DNA from 2 places in the Planomonospora sp. ID91781 genome. Region 1 is predicted to be linked to the other one. Evidence: riboswitches for the same ligand, from Rfam matches in the RefSeq annotation. Region 1 holds a riboswitch; the other holds the start of a gene.
The links. Region 1 has a riboswitch for cyclic di-AMP ahead of HS048_RS16500 (CHAP domain-containing protein). Riboswitches for the same ligand answer to the same signal wherever they lie in the genome.
Positions count from the first base shown of each region.

Region 2: it holds a riboswitch for cyclic di-AMP, as region 1 does, so the genes downstream of both, HS048_RS21370 (IucA/IucC family C-terminal-domain containing protein) here and HS048_RS16500 (CHAP domain-containing protein) in region 1, are expected to answer to the same signal.

Region 1 covers NZ_JABTEY010000001.1:3,639,066-3,644,869, forward strand. The annotation lists gene HS048_RS16495 (ABC transporter substrate-binding protein) at 1-1,068, opposite strand, end outside; gene HS048_RS16500 (CHAP domain-containing protein) at 1,494-2,303, opposite strand; cyclic di-AMP (ydaO/yuaA leader) riboswitch at 2,323-2,458, opposite strand; gene HS048_RS16505 (aldo/keto reductase) at 2,653-3,480, opposite strand; gene HS048_RS16510 (hypothetical protein) at 3,685-4,662, shown strand; gene HS048_RS16515 (DUF6716 putative glycosyltransferase) at 4,674-5,804, shown strand, end outside.
Region 2 covers NZ_JABTEY010000002.1:461,954-467,757, reverse strand. The annotation lists gene HS048_RS21375 (CHAP domain-containing protein) at 1-836, opposite strand, end outside; cyclic di-AMP (ydaO/yuaA leader) riboswitch at 1,443-1,597, shown strand; gene HS048_RS21370 (IucA/IucC family C-terminal-domain containing protein) at 1,800-2,600, shown strand; gene HS048_RS21365 (F510_1955 family glycosylhydrolase) at 2,688-3,572, opposite strand; gene HS048_RS21360 (M56 family metallopeptidase) at 3,623-4,573, opposite strand; gene HS048_RS21355 (BlaI/MecI/CopY family transcriptional regulator) at 4,570-4,938, opposite strand; gene HS048_RS21350 (DUF4396 domain-containing protein) at 5,297-5,804, shown strand, end outside.

The DNA of each region.
Region 1 (5,804 bases):
CTCCTTGCCGGTGAGGTAGTTCAGGACCTCAGCGGCCTCCTTCTGGTGCTTGCTCTGCGCGGGGATCGCGAGGTAGGAGCCACCCCAGTTGCCAGCGCCGCCGGGGACCGAGGCCACGTCCCACTTGCCCTTGTTCTCCTCACCGGCCGCGCCGGAGACCACGCCCAGCATCCAGGCCGGGCAGCCCATGGTGGCGAAGCCGCCCTTCTTGATGGCGGCGTTCCACTCGGGGGTGAACGAGGCGAGCTTGGCGGTCAGGCCGGCCTCGCTGAAGGACTTCACCGTGTCGAACGCGGTCTTGACGGCCGGGTTCTTGTCGATGACGAGCTGGTTGTTGGTGTCGAAGTAGGCGATGTTGCCGTTCTTCGGCCCCTCCTGCGAGAGCACCACGTTGTAGAGGGTGTTCGGGCCGTCGAGGAACTTGGGGTCGCCCTTGCCGGGGTTGGCGGCCTGGAACTTCTTGCCGGCCTCCATGAAGGCGGCCCAGTCCGGCCAGAGCTTGCCGACTTCCTCGCGCTCGGTCGGCAGACCCGCCTTCTCGAACAGGTCCTTGCGGTAGCACATGGTCATGCCGCCGATGTCGGTGCCCAGCGCGAAGAGCTTGCCGTCCTTGTTGACGCCGTTCTCCCACTTGGCCGCGGGGAAGTCGGCCTTGCGGTTCTCCAGGCCGAACTGACCGAGGTCGGCGAAGAACTGCGGGCGGGCCTTCATCAGGCCCATCGCGCCCTCGTCGATGCCGACGATGTCGGCGGCGCCGCTGCCGGCCTGCAGCTTCTGCAGCAGCTGCGGGAGGAAGACGTCCTCGAACCGGTCGGTCAGGTTCTGGTACTTGACCTGGATGTTCGGGTGCTCGGCGTTCCACTTCTTGACGGCTTCGTCGTAACCGAAGTTCTCGCCGCCGCCGAAGGTGTGGACGGTGATGGTGACCGGCGCGGCCGCGGCCGAGGACGCGCCGTCGCCGCCGGCGGCGGGCGTGGGCTCGCTCGAACCGCAGGACGTGATCGCAAGGGCGGTGGCCGCCATGACCGCTACTGCGGCGAGCTTGCCCTGCCGCTTGGTGTTCAACATTCCGGACCCCTCTCAGGTGGTCGCCCGAATCGGTGGGAGGTGCAGCCGCGGCCGGTCCCCGACAAACCCGGACCGAGGCTGGCTGCTCTGCAACATGCTTTGGGAGCGCTCCCACGAAGAGTGGACGATAGGCAACCGGAACGTCAATATGCCGAAACTCAACCGTTACATCTCGGACTTAAACCTAGGACATATAGCGGTTTATCGGGAGATAAGCCTCAGATAGGCTGTTGGGAGCGCTCCCATCACGCGAACATGTGTCCCGCCCCTTCCGGAGCAGGGAGGGGAGAACCCTCCGTTCGCGGACGGCGGAACCCCGGTCCCGGAGGGTGGAGCCGGCCGCCGGAGCGGGGTCCGTGCCCGGCGGCAGGAAAAGGGGTACGGCCCGCCGGGCCGTACCCCTCCGGAGCGCCGTCCGGCGCGGATCAGCCCCGGTAGACCGGGTAGCCGTAGCCGACGACCTCGGCCTTGGGGCGGACGCGCCGCTCGACCTTGCCGTTGCCGGTGTTGCCCTCGATCGTGGTGATGGTCCCATCGCCGTTGTCCTCCTCGACCAGGCCGACGTGGTCGATGCCGTAGAGGCTGTCGCCCCGCTTCCAGTCGAAGAAGACGACCGCGCCGGGCTTGGCGGTGGTGCCCCAGTGGCCGTTGGCCCGGAACCACTGGGCGTAGGTCACGGTGTAGGCGTCCCAGCCGAAGACCGGCCGGATGCCCGCCTGCTCGCCGACCCAGGAGACGAACATCGCGCACCAGGGCGCGTTGGCGTAGCCGCGGATCGCGCCGCCGTCGCGCTCGACGGTCTCCGCGGCGCGGTAGGAGTCCATGTACCACCGGTGGAACCTGGTGCCGCCGCCCCGGTCGTTCTCCTTGACGCCGATCTGGCCCTCGGCGATGGAGAGCACATCCTCGGCCGAGACCCGGGGCAGCCCGTCGGCGATGAGCTGCAGGGGGGTCCTGGCGGACGCGGCGGAGGCGGGCAGGCCCCCGGAGATCCCGGCGGCCGCGGTGAGGGCGCCGGCCGACGCCCGGAGGGGGGCCTCGGCGTGGGCCGGAGGGCTCGCCACGGCGCCGCCCGCGAGGGTGACCGACGCGCCCAGCAGGGCGTGGGTCAGGCGGCGCCCCCTCGTGGAGGCGGGGGAGGCGGTGGAGGAGCCGCCGGTCTTCGCGGGGGAGGTGCGGCGGTGCTTCACCGGGGAAGTGCGCTTCACGGGGGAGGTACGGCGGTGCTTGCCCATGCGGGGGTTCGACTCCTTGCTCGGCTTCCGTGCCGCCTACCGGGTTAGCTGACGGGTTCGGGCCAGGAAGTGCCCTACAGCGCGCGGGCGCTGATTCACCCCAGGGGAGGTGGGTCCCCGGTTCCGCGGGGTCGCGGATTCGGCGTCCATGACCTCATCGGGAGGAGGCCGGGCGGGTTGAGTCACGTCCCGGCAAAGTCCGGTCAAGGCGGGATGGGGGTGCGGGCGGGAAGCCGGAGCAGGGTATCGATCGGGGAAAATATTGATAAATGCGAAAAACCGGGCAGGGCTCGCCCGTCGGCGAGCCCTGCCCGGGAACGGCGGCCCTCGAACGGTCGCCGAGCGGTGCTCAGCTCACCTGGTTGAACGTCGCGGGGTCCGGGCCGAGGCGCCGGCCCGCGTCCAGCGAGGCGATCGCCGCCATGTCCTCGTCGTCCAGCTCGAACCCGAACACGTCGAGGTTCTCGGCGATCCGCGAGGGCGTGACCGACTTGGGGATCACCACGTTGCCCAGCCGCAGGTGCCAGCGGAGCACCGCCTGGGCCGGGGTGACCCCGTGCCGGGCCGCGACCTCGGCCAGCACCGGCTCCTCCAGCAGCCCCCGGCCCTGGCCGAGCGGGCTCCACGCCTCCGTGACGATGCCGTGCCCGGCGTGGTGGCCGCGCAGCTCGGCCTGGGGGAGCTGCGGGTGCAGCTCGATCTGGTTGACGGCCGGGACGACGCTCCCCTCCTGGAGCACGCGCTCCAGGTGCTCCACCGTGAAGTTGCTGACCCCCACGGCCCGCACCCGGCCGTCGGCGTACAGCTTCTCCAGCGCCCGCCAGGCCTCCGGGTACAGGTCCTGCGCCGGGACCGGCCAGTGGATCAGGTAGAGGTCGAGGTAGTCCAGGCCGAGCCGTTCCAGGCTCGCGTCGAACGCGCGCAGCGCCGCGTCGTAGCCGTGGGCGTCGTTCCAGAGCTTGGACGTGACGAACACCTCCTCGCGTGGCACGCCGGAGGCGCGCAGGGCCCGGCCCACGCCCTCCTCGTTGCGGTACAGCGCGGCGGTGTCGATGCTCCGGTAGCCGGCCTCGAGGGCGGTGGCCACGGCGGTGGCCGCCTCGTCGTCGGGCACCTGCCAGACGCCGAAACCGAGCCGGGGCATGCGGACGCCGTTGTTGAGAGTCACGAATTCCATGCATTCATGATCTCCCATCCATACCCGGACGAACCGGTTGGAACGGTGCTTTACCTCTCGCTGGGCGTGGTCGGCTGTTCACCCGGGGTTCCCGGTCCCGTAAGACCGCCGCGTTACGTTGGGGCGGTCGTGAACGGGTCATCGCCCGGCGTGGAGCAGGACGGTCGAGACCACGCGCGGGATCAGTGTTCGGCCGTAGCCTGGGTGGAGTCCCCGCTGCAGATGCTCTGCGCGGTGGAGGCCCACCACGCGGGACTGCTGGGCACCCGGACCCGGGTCGTGTCCCGGGCGGGGCTGCGCCCGCTCGCCGTCACCCGCCGGGAGCTGCACCGGCTCGGCCTGCCGGACGGGCTGGAGCTGGCCGGACCGGAGCCGGACATGCCGCGCCCGGAGCGCGGCGCCGCCTGGGTGGTGGGCGACGCCTTCTCCGGCCGGGTCCAGCTGGCCTGGCTCACCGCCTTCCCGCGCCGGGTCGTGATCGTCGACGACGGGCTGGCCACCGTCAGGCTCCTGGAACTGCTCACCCGGCGGCCGGGCACGCCGCTGCTGCGGGCCCGCGCCGCCGGCGGGGCGCTGCGCTCCGCGCTCCGGGCGGCACTGGGCACGGCCGCAGCCCTCCGGCTCCGCGCCGCCGCCCGGTCCGGCCGGCTGACGGTCTTCACCGCGCTGCCCGTCCCGGACGAGCTGGCCGCGGCCGTACGGAGCACCGGAGCGGAGCTGGTGGCCCACGACTTCACCTGGCTGCGCGGCCAGCCGCTGCACGGCCCCGGCCCGCGGGAGCGCACCGTCGTGCTGGGCACCTCGCTGGTCCGCAACGGCCTGATCCACCGCGAGCGCTACTTCACCTGGCTGTCCGGGCTCGGCTCGGCCGGGCCGGTCGCCTACTTCCCGCACCGGCGGGAGGACCCCGACGACCTCGCCCGGGTCGGGCGGCAGCCCGGGATCACCGTCTACGACGGCGGGGGCCCCGCCGAGATGACCCTGCGCGGGCTGGCCGCGGAGCAGCGGGTGCTGAGCCTGCCCTCCACCGCGGTCACCTCCCTGCGGGTCCTGCTCTCGGCGCGGGGCGTGACCGTGGAGACGGTGCGGGTCCCCGACGAGTGGTGGACCTCCCGGGCGGCGCCGTCGCTCCGCTCCCACCTTTCGATGTTCGCCCATCACGACACTGGAGCGGTTCGTTGAAGGTCCTGGCCGTGGCCGACTCGGATTCCTACCTGAAGTGGGCGGCCTGCCTGCTCGCCGGCCTCCCCGCAGGCTGCACGACGGAGCTGGCGGTGGTCCGCACGCCCATCACGCCGTCCCCCGCCCAGATCCGCGCGGCGGTCTCCGGTGCGGTGTCGGGCCCCGAGCCCGGCCCCGCATTCGACCCCGTGTCCGGTGCGGCGTCCGGCTCGGTGCCCGGTGCGGCGGCCGGCCCGCCGGTGCTGTCGGCCCGGGGGCTGCGCCGTACGGCGGAGCGGTTCCGGCCGGACGCGGTGCTGGTCGCCTGCACCGGGCCCGTGGTGGACATCCTGACCGCCGAAGTGCTCGCGGGGCTGTCCCCGCGGCCGGTGTTCGTGACCGGCCTGCCGGGGATCTCCGTCCCGGCCACCGAGAAGGCCTGGCTGTTCCGGAGCGGGTGCGACCTGTTCGTGCTGCACAGCGGGCGGGAGGTCGAGGAGTTCTCGGAGATCGGCCGGAGGCTGGGCGGGGGCGGGCGGGTGGGGCTGGCCCGGTTGCCCTTCCTGCGCGCGGGTTCCGGCGGCTCTGACGGTCCAGGTGGTCCCGCCGGTCCCGGCGGCCTCGGAGGTCGCGCGGGTTCCGGCGGCCCCGGCGCCCCCGTGGCACGGCAGGACGCGGCCGCCCCGGCGCGGCCGCGCGACCGGGTGGTGTTCGCCACCCAGGCCAAGGTGCCCAGGCGGCGCGAGGACCGCGAGCGCATCCTGCTCGCGCTGGCGGACCTGGCCGGGCGCCGCCCGGACCTGGACGTGGTCGTCAAGCTCCGGGCCCTGGCCGACGAGCGCCAGACGCACAACGAGCGCCACCACTACCAGAACCTGTGGCAGGAGCTCGGCGGGCGCTCCGGCGCCCTCCGCTTCGAGGCCGGCCCGATGCACGATCACCTGGCCAGGGCGGCGGGGTTCGTCACGGTCAGCTCGACCGCCGCGCTGGAGGCCATCGCCTGCTCGGTGCCGCTGCTGGTGCTGTCCGATTTCGGGGTCAGCGCCGAGATGATCAACCTCGTCTTCGAGGGGAGCGGGGTCCTCGGCACCCTGGAGGACCTGTCCGCGGGGCGTTTCCGCACCCCCGACGAGGCGTGGTGCAAGGCCAACTACTTCCACGGC
Region 2 (5,804 bases), on a different contig from region 1:
ATGGTGTCCATGGTGCGCGTGCGCGCGATCACCTTGTCGCTGATGTTGCCCTCCACCGTGGAGACCGAACCGTCGGGGTTCACGCCGGTCACCAGGCCGACGTGGTCGATGGCCGAGATGTTCTTGGAGCCGCCCCAGTCGAAGAAGACGAGGTCGCCGACCTGCGGGGCGCGGTCGAAGCGGCCCTGCTTCTTGAACCACTGCGCGTGCCAGGGGGTGTAGGCGTAGATGCCCATCGCATCCTGCGCGCCGTGCTCGACGGCCACCCACGCCAGGAACATGTCGCACCAGGGGGCGGCGGCGAACCCCTTCTGCTTGGTGTACTTGTCGTACCACTTGCCGTAGAAGGACGTGCCGTCCGCGGCCTCGCCCTCGCCGACCTTGCTGAGGGCGGTGGCGATGAGCTGCTGGACCTTGGTGCCTGCGGTCAGCGGCGCGGCCGGTCCGGAAAGACCCTTTGCCTGGGACCGGTCCGGCATCTGCAGCTCTGGGAGCTGGTCCGGCGCCGCAAGCGCGTCGCTTCGGCCATCGGTGGTCAGGTTCTGATCGGGCGACTGGATGACCTCACTGCGCGGCTGGGCCGGTGCTGAGGTCTCGGGGGCCGGGGCCTGAGACGGCATCGTCCCCTGCTCGATCATCGCGATCTGGGCTTCGATCTCGGCGATCCGGGTCTGCATCTGCGAGAAGGGAGCCGCGCCGGAGTCGCTGTCGGTGATCGACGGGATGTCGGCTGCATGAGCCGTCCCAGCGGACAGGACGGTGAAGCTTGCCATGCCGGCGACGATCAGGCTGATGGACAGGCTCTGGCGGCCGAAGGCGTGCGACAGAACGGGCAACGGTACGTTCCTTTACTGACCTGCGCGGGGAAAGGGCTCTCATGACGCGGGACACGAAGCTCCTGCCGGTACGGCGTAAGCCACAGCCGCCCTCTCCGGCCACGCGTCAAGGCGTGGTCGTGCAGGAACAGCCCGGGGTCATCCTGTTGTCGCCTGGACATTCGACTACGGCAGATAGTTCCTGAGGAAAGTCAGGGATTCGATTCGCTGACCCCGATAGGAGGCGGGGAGTGGAGCTGCCGTCCCCCGGGGTGCGGGGCGGAATCCGCTGCAGGGCACCGCAGAGACAGTGGCGTGCATCATCGAAGCCGGTGTTCGTCCCGCACCCTTGCTGCAACCGTCATGAGCAGGCGGAGAGGCTCTCATGCGCAAGTGAAACCGCATCCAGGTGAGTGCGGGCGCGGCCGGGAACTGGGGCATCCGGATGGGCAAGACCTTGCGATCGTGCGGCCGGAAGATCTTACGGACAGCCCTGGCCAAGGTAGAGCTTTCGGACGTTATGTGACGTTTTATTCATCTTGCCGACACGCATCTACTACATCGCATCGTAACGTCTGATGATCTGCCTTCATCGGGAAGACGGCCCGCCTGCCGTCGGATCCCGCGCCGGCCCAGACGCCTCCGCCGGGGGAACCGGGGACCCATCGCGCGAACCCGCGGACCTTTCCACGAGCGCGCAGGGTGAATCCGTCCCGTCGGCGGTAGGGCGACTCTTGGCCCGAACCCGTCAGTTCGCCCGGTAGGCGGTCACGAAAAGGAGAGACGCGAGTGAAGCACGCCGGTTCCTCACCGCAGGCTGCGCCGTATGGGGCGCCTCATCGGGCGTCCGACCGTAAACAGCCGCTGGACGGCGATCACCTGACCGAGCCGCCGACGTGCCGCCCCGCTACGTCGGCCTGCTGTGTCGATGGCCCACAATGGTGCGCGGACAACGCCGTCCCTCATGCAAGGAGCTCCCCCGACGTGTCGCATCCACCTCCCGGCCCTGCAGCCGTGCTCACCGCGCTGGCCGGCTACGGCGAGCGCTACCGGCTGCAGGACGGCCTGGACGCGGGCGAGGACTGGGTCGCCGCCGACCGGCTGCTGGACCCCGCCTCCGAGGAGCTGACCCGGGTGCTCGAAGCCGAGCGGACCGCCAGCGGACAGGTGTCGGCGCACGCCACGGCGCTGACCGTGATGGCCGTCTACGCGGGCACGGTCACGGCTCCCGCCCTGCTGGCCTGGGCACTGTACGGTGAGGTGCTGGATGTGCGGCCGGACAACGTGGCGCTCCGGCTCGACGACCACCACGGGTTCGGCGCCGTCGCGCTGCGCCGCCCCCGGCTGGCCGAGACCTCACAGATGACCGCGGACGTACGGCTGAAGCTGCTGGTCGGCCAGGTGCTCGATGAGCACCTGTTCCCGCTCGCCGATGCGCTGCGGGTGCGCAGCCGCGCGGGCCAGCGCCAGCTGCACGGCGGAATCGCCCAGGGGTGCGCCGCGGCGTTCGGCGCCGCGAGCAGGACGCCCGGGGCCGACGTCGACCTGCTGCACCGTTCCCATGATGCCTTCCTCGCCGCCTGCCCGCCGGGGCTGGGCGGGCTGGGGGAGATGGTCCGGCTCTCCGAGGGCGGCAGGGAGGGCTTGTTCTACCTGCGCCGGACGTGCTGCCTGTTCTACACCGCCGTCCATGGAGAGAAGTGCGCCAGCTGCTGCCTGGACAGTGTCGAGGACCGCGTCTGCGCCTACCGCCGGGTCCTCGCCGGCGCGGCGAGCTCGCACTGATCCGGCCCCGGCCTCCGGCTGCGATCAGTGACGACGCGGCGCCCGCGGACGGAACGGGGGCGGTCGGAGAAGGTGCGGGCGTGCGGCTCAGCTGAGGGCGGGCCGGTAGACGACGGAGAAGCCGCGTCCTCCGTCCGTTGATTCCAGGACGGTCCCGTCCTGCAGCGCCGCAAGGAGACGCTGCCGGTCGACGGCGGTGAAAGCCGCGGCCTGGCCGGGCAGGCGGCCTGCGGCCTGCCACGTTGCGCCGCCGTCGGCGCTGGCGTGCACACGGCCATCGGCGCCGACCCCCACCAGGTCGTCTTTGCCGAGCGCGTCAAGGTGGGACAACAAAGGGGAGCCGGCGAGCCCGGCGAAGGTCAGGCCGCCGTCCTTGCTGACCTGCACTCCCTCGGAAGTGGTCGCGTGGACCCGGTTCGGCTCCTCCTCGTGAGCGGCCAAGTCGATCACTTGCAGCGCGGCTCCCGGCGCCCAGCCTTGGCCTTCATTGCCGCTGCGCCGCACCTGCCCGCTCTGGCTGTCGTAGGCGTACAGGGTCGTCCCCGCCGGTGCGATGGCGTGGAAGTCGGCGATGCCTGCCTGCGAGACCGTGCTCCAGGTGAGGCCGGCGTCCGTGGTGCGGATCAGGCCCAGGTGCGGGGAGCCGCCGGATGGGACGTCGTTCGCCGCGGGGTGCCCGCTGGCCAGGAAGGTCTTCGGCCCGATCACGATGAAGCCCATGTGATCCTGAACGCGATCGGCGACCCGCCGGGCAGTGTCGGTGGAACGGACCTGGAACAGGCCGTAGTGCCCGGCGATGTAGATCGTGCCGTCGGCCGGGTCGACCCCCAGCCCGTGAACGTGACCGATCCCAGGATCGGCGGCATCGGCGGTCTGCGTGGACGGCTGTGCGGCGCATGCCGTACCGGACAGCAGCGCGAGCGCCAGGACGGCGCCTGCGCGCACACGACGATGCCGGTCGATCGAGGCCATGGCATGATGCTACCGCCATCTACTATCCATCATCGTAGAAGGTGCGGTGTCTAGAAGATCGAAAGCGTATGGCAGTGGTGGGCCAGCAGCGACGCCACACCCGGGATCGCGGCCACGACCGCAGGACCGGCGAGCAGCAGAGCGACAGCGGCCAAGCCGGCCAGGCGCTCCTTGCGGCCGAGGGGAGCGGCCGGATTGAGCATGCGCTTGACCCGGGTCAGCGCCGTCTCGCCACCGGCACCCAGCATGAACGCCGGAGTCCTGCCGGTGGCCAGCCGTACCAGGGCGGCGGCGATGTGGATGCGCGGATGCTGGCGGGCAGCGACATCGTCGGCGAGCAACTCGACCAGCCGGGTGACCTCGGTGCGGGCCTGGGCGAACAGCGGCAGGCGGGGAAAGGCGACGAAGAAGGCTTCAGCGGCGGCCAGCACGAGATGGTGACGCCCCCGCAGATGGGCCCGCTCGTGGGCGAGCACGGCGGCGATCTGCTCGGGAGCCAGGGACTGCAGAGCCGCGGTCGTGATGACCGTCCTGCCCTGCCGTCCGGGCAGGCAGTAGGCCGCGGCCTCGTCGTGCTCCAGTACCACCGCTTCCAGATCACCGTCGTGGCGGCCGAGGATGTTCAACATGTCGGCGTGCCGCCGGCGTTCGCGCTGTGCACGGACGAGCACGGCCGCCCCGCAGTAGACCACCCTGCCTGCGACCAGAGCGGCACCGAACAAAGCGGCGCGGGCGCCCGTGGAGATGGCGGCTTCTCCATCGGTGAGCAGCTCCGCGCATGCCTCGAAGAACGCGGCCAGCCCATGCCCGACCACGGAGGCCGGAACCGCGGCGGCGAACGCCGCGAAGAGACCGGAGGCGACCACCGAGACGCACGCGGCCAGCCATACGGAGATCGCCAGTCGCGGAGCACGCTCGGCCCACGCGCCGCGGTCGAGCAGCCGGGGCAGCCAGGCCGCGGCGACGACGGCGTACGACGCCAGGATCACGGCGGCGATCATGCGCGGCCCTTGGTCGGATACACTTTGAGCGCGGCCTCGAGCGCTTCGGACTCCTCCGGGGACAGCCGCTCCAGGAAGTGCACCAGCGTGGCCGCCTGGTTGCCGCCGGAGGTGAGCGTGGCACGCATCAGCTCGGCGGTGTAGGCCTCCTTGCTGGCCACCGTCTCGTAGACATACGCCCGGCCGACCTGTTTACGGCGCAGCAGGCCCTTGGTGTGCAGTTTGTCCATCACCGTCATGACCGTCGTGTAAGCGATCTCCCGATCGCGGCGCAGATCGTCGAGCACATCCCTGACCGACGCAGGCCGGTGATACGACCACAGGCGATCCATGATCGCGGACTCCAGGTCTCCCAGACCACGCATCGTGTGCGTCTCCCCTCTGCCTGCGGATAGTTCAATGCTACCGGCCGTCGTAGGTGCCGGCAGGTGCTCGATCCTCCGCGGGAGAAGGCGGCCTGGGCGGAGCTGAGTGATCCGCTGCGGCGGCACCGGCCTGGCAGTGCGCTGCTTACGAACCCGGCGGCGCGATGATCACCGGCCATTGTCGACCCATCGCCGACCCTCCATAGTAGGTTCCCTGCTCGCCGGGATCCCGCCCCGGTCCGGCCATCGGCGGGCGGCGGATCCGCCGGTGGCGCCCCTCGGGGAAGATCGGCTTGCCCGATACCCCTATGGGGTATATCTTGAAGCGTGTCAGTCCTGATCGACGAAGGAGCTCACCATGTCGGAACCGACGCACCACTCAGGGCACGAGATGCACCACGGTCATGGGCAGCCGGAGGGACACCATGGACACGGGGGACACGACCACCACGCCCACGCGGGCCATGATCAGAAGACCACCTGGAAGATGGCCGCCTCGGCCACCCTGCACTGCCTCACCGGCTGCGCGATCGGCGAGGTCCTCGGCCTGGTGATCGGCACCGCCCTGGGTTGGTCCACCGCGCCCACCATCATCCTGGCCGTCGCCCTGGCCTTCTTCTTCGGTTACCTGCTCACCCTGATCCCGCTGCGCCGGGCCGGCGTGAACTGGGGCACCGCGATCAAGCTGGCGCTGGCCGCCGACACCGTCTCGATCATCGTCATGGAGATCGTCGACAACGGCGTCATGCTGGTGATCCCCGGCGCCATGGACGCCGGCCTGACCACCGGCCTGTTCTGGGGCGCCCTCGCCTTCGCCTTCCTGGTGGCCTTCCTCGTCACCACTCCGGTCAACAAGTGGATCATCG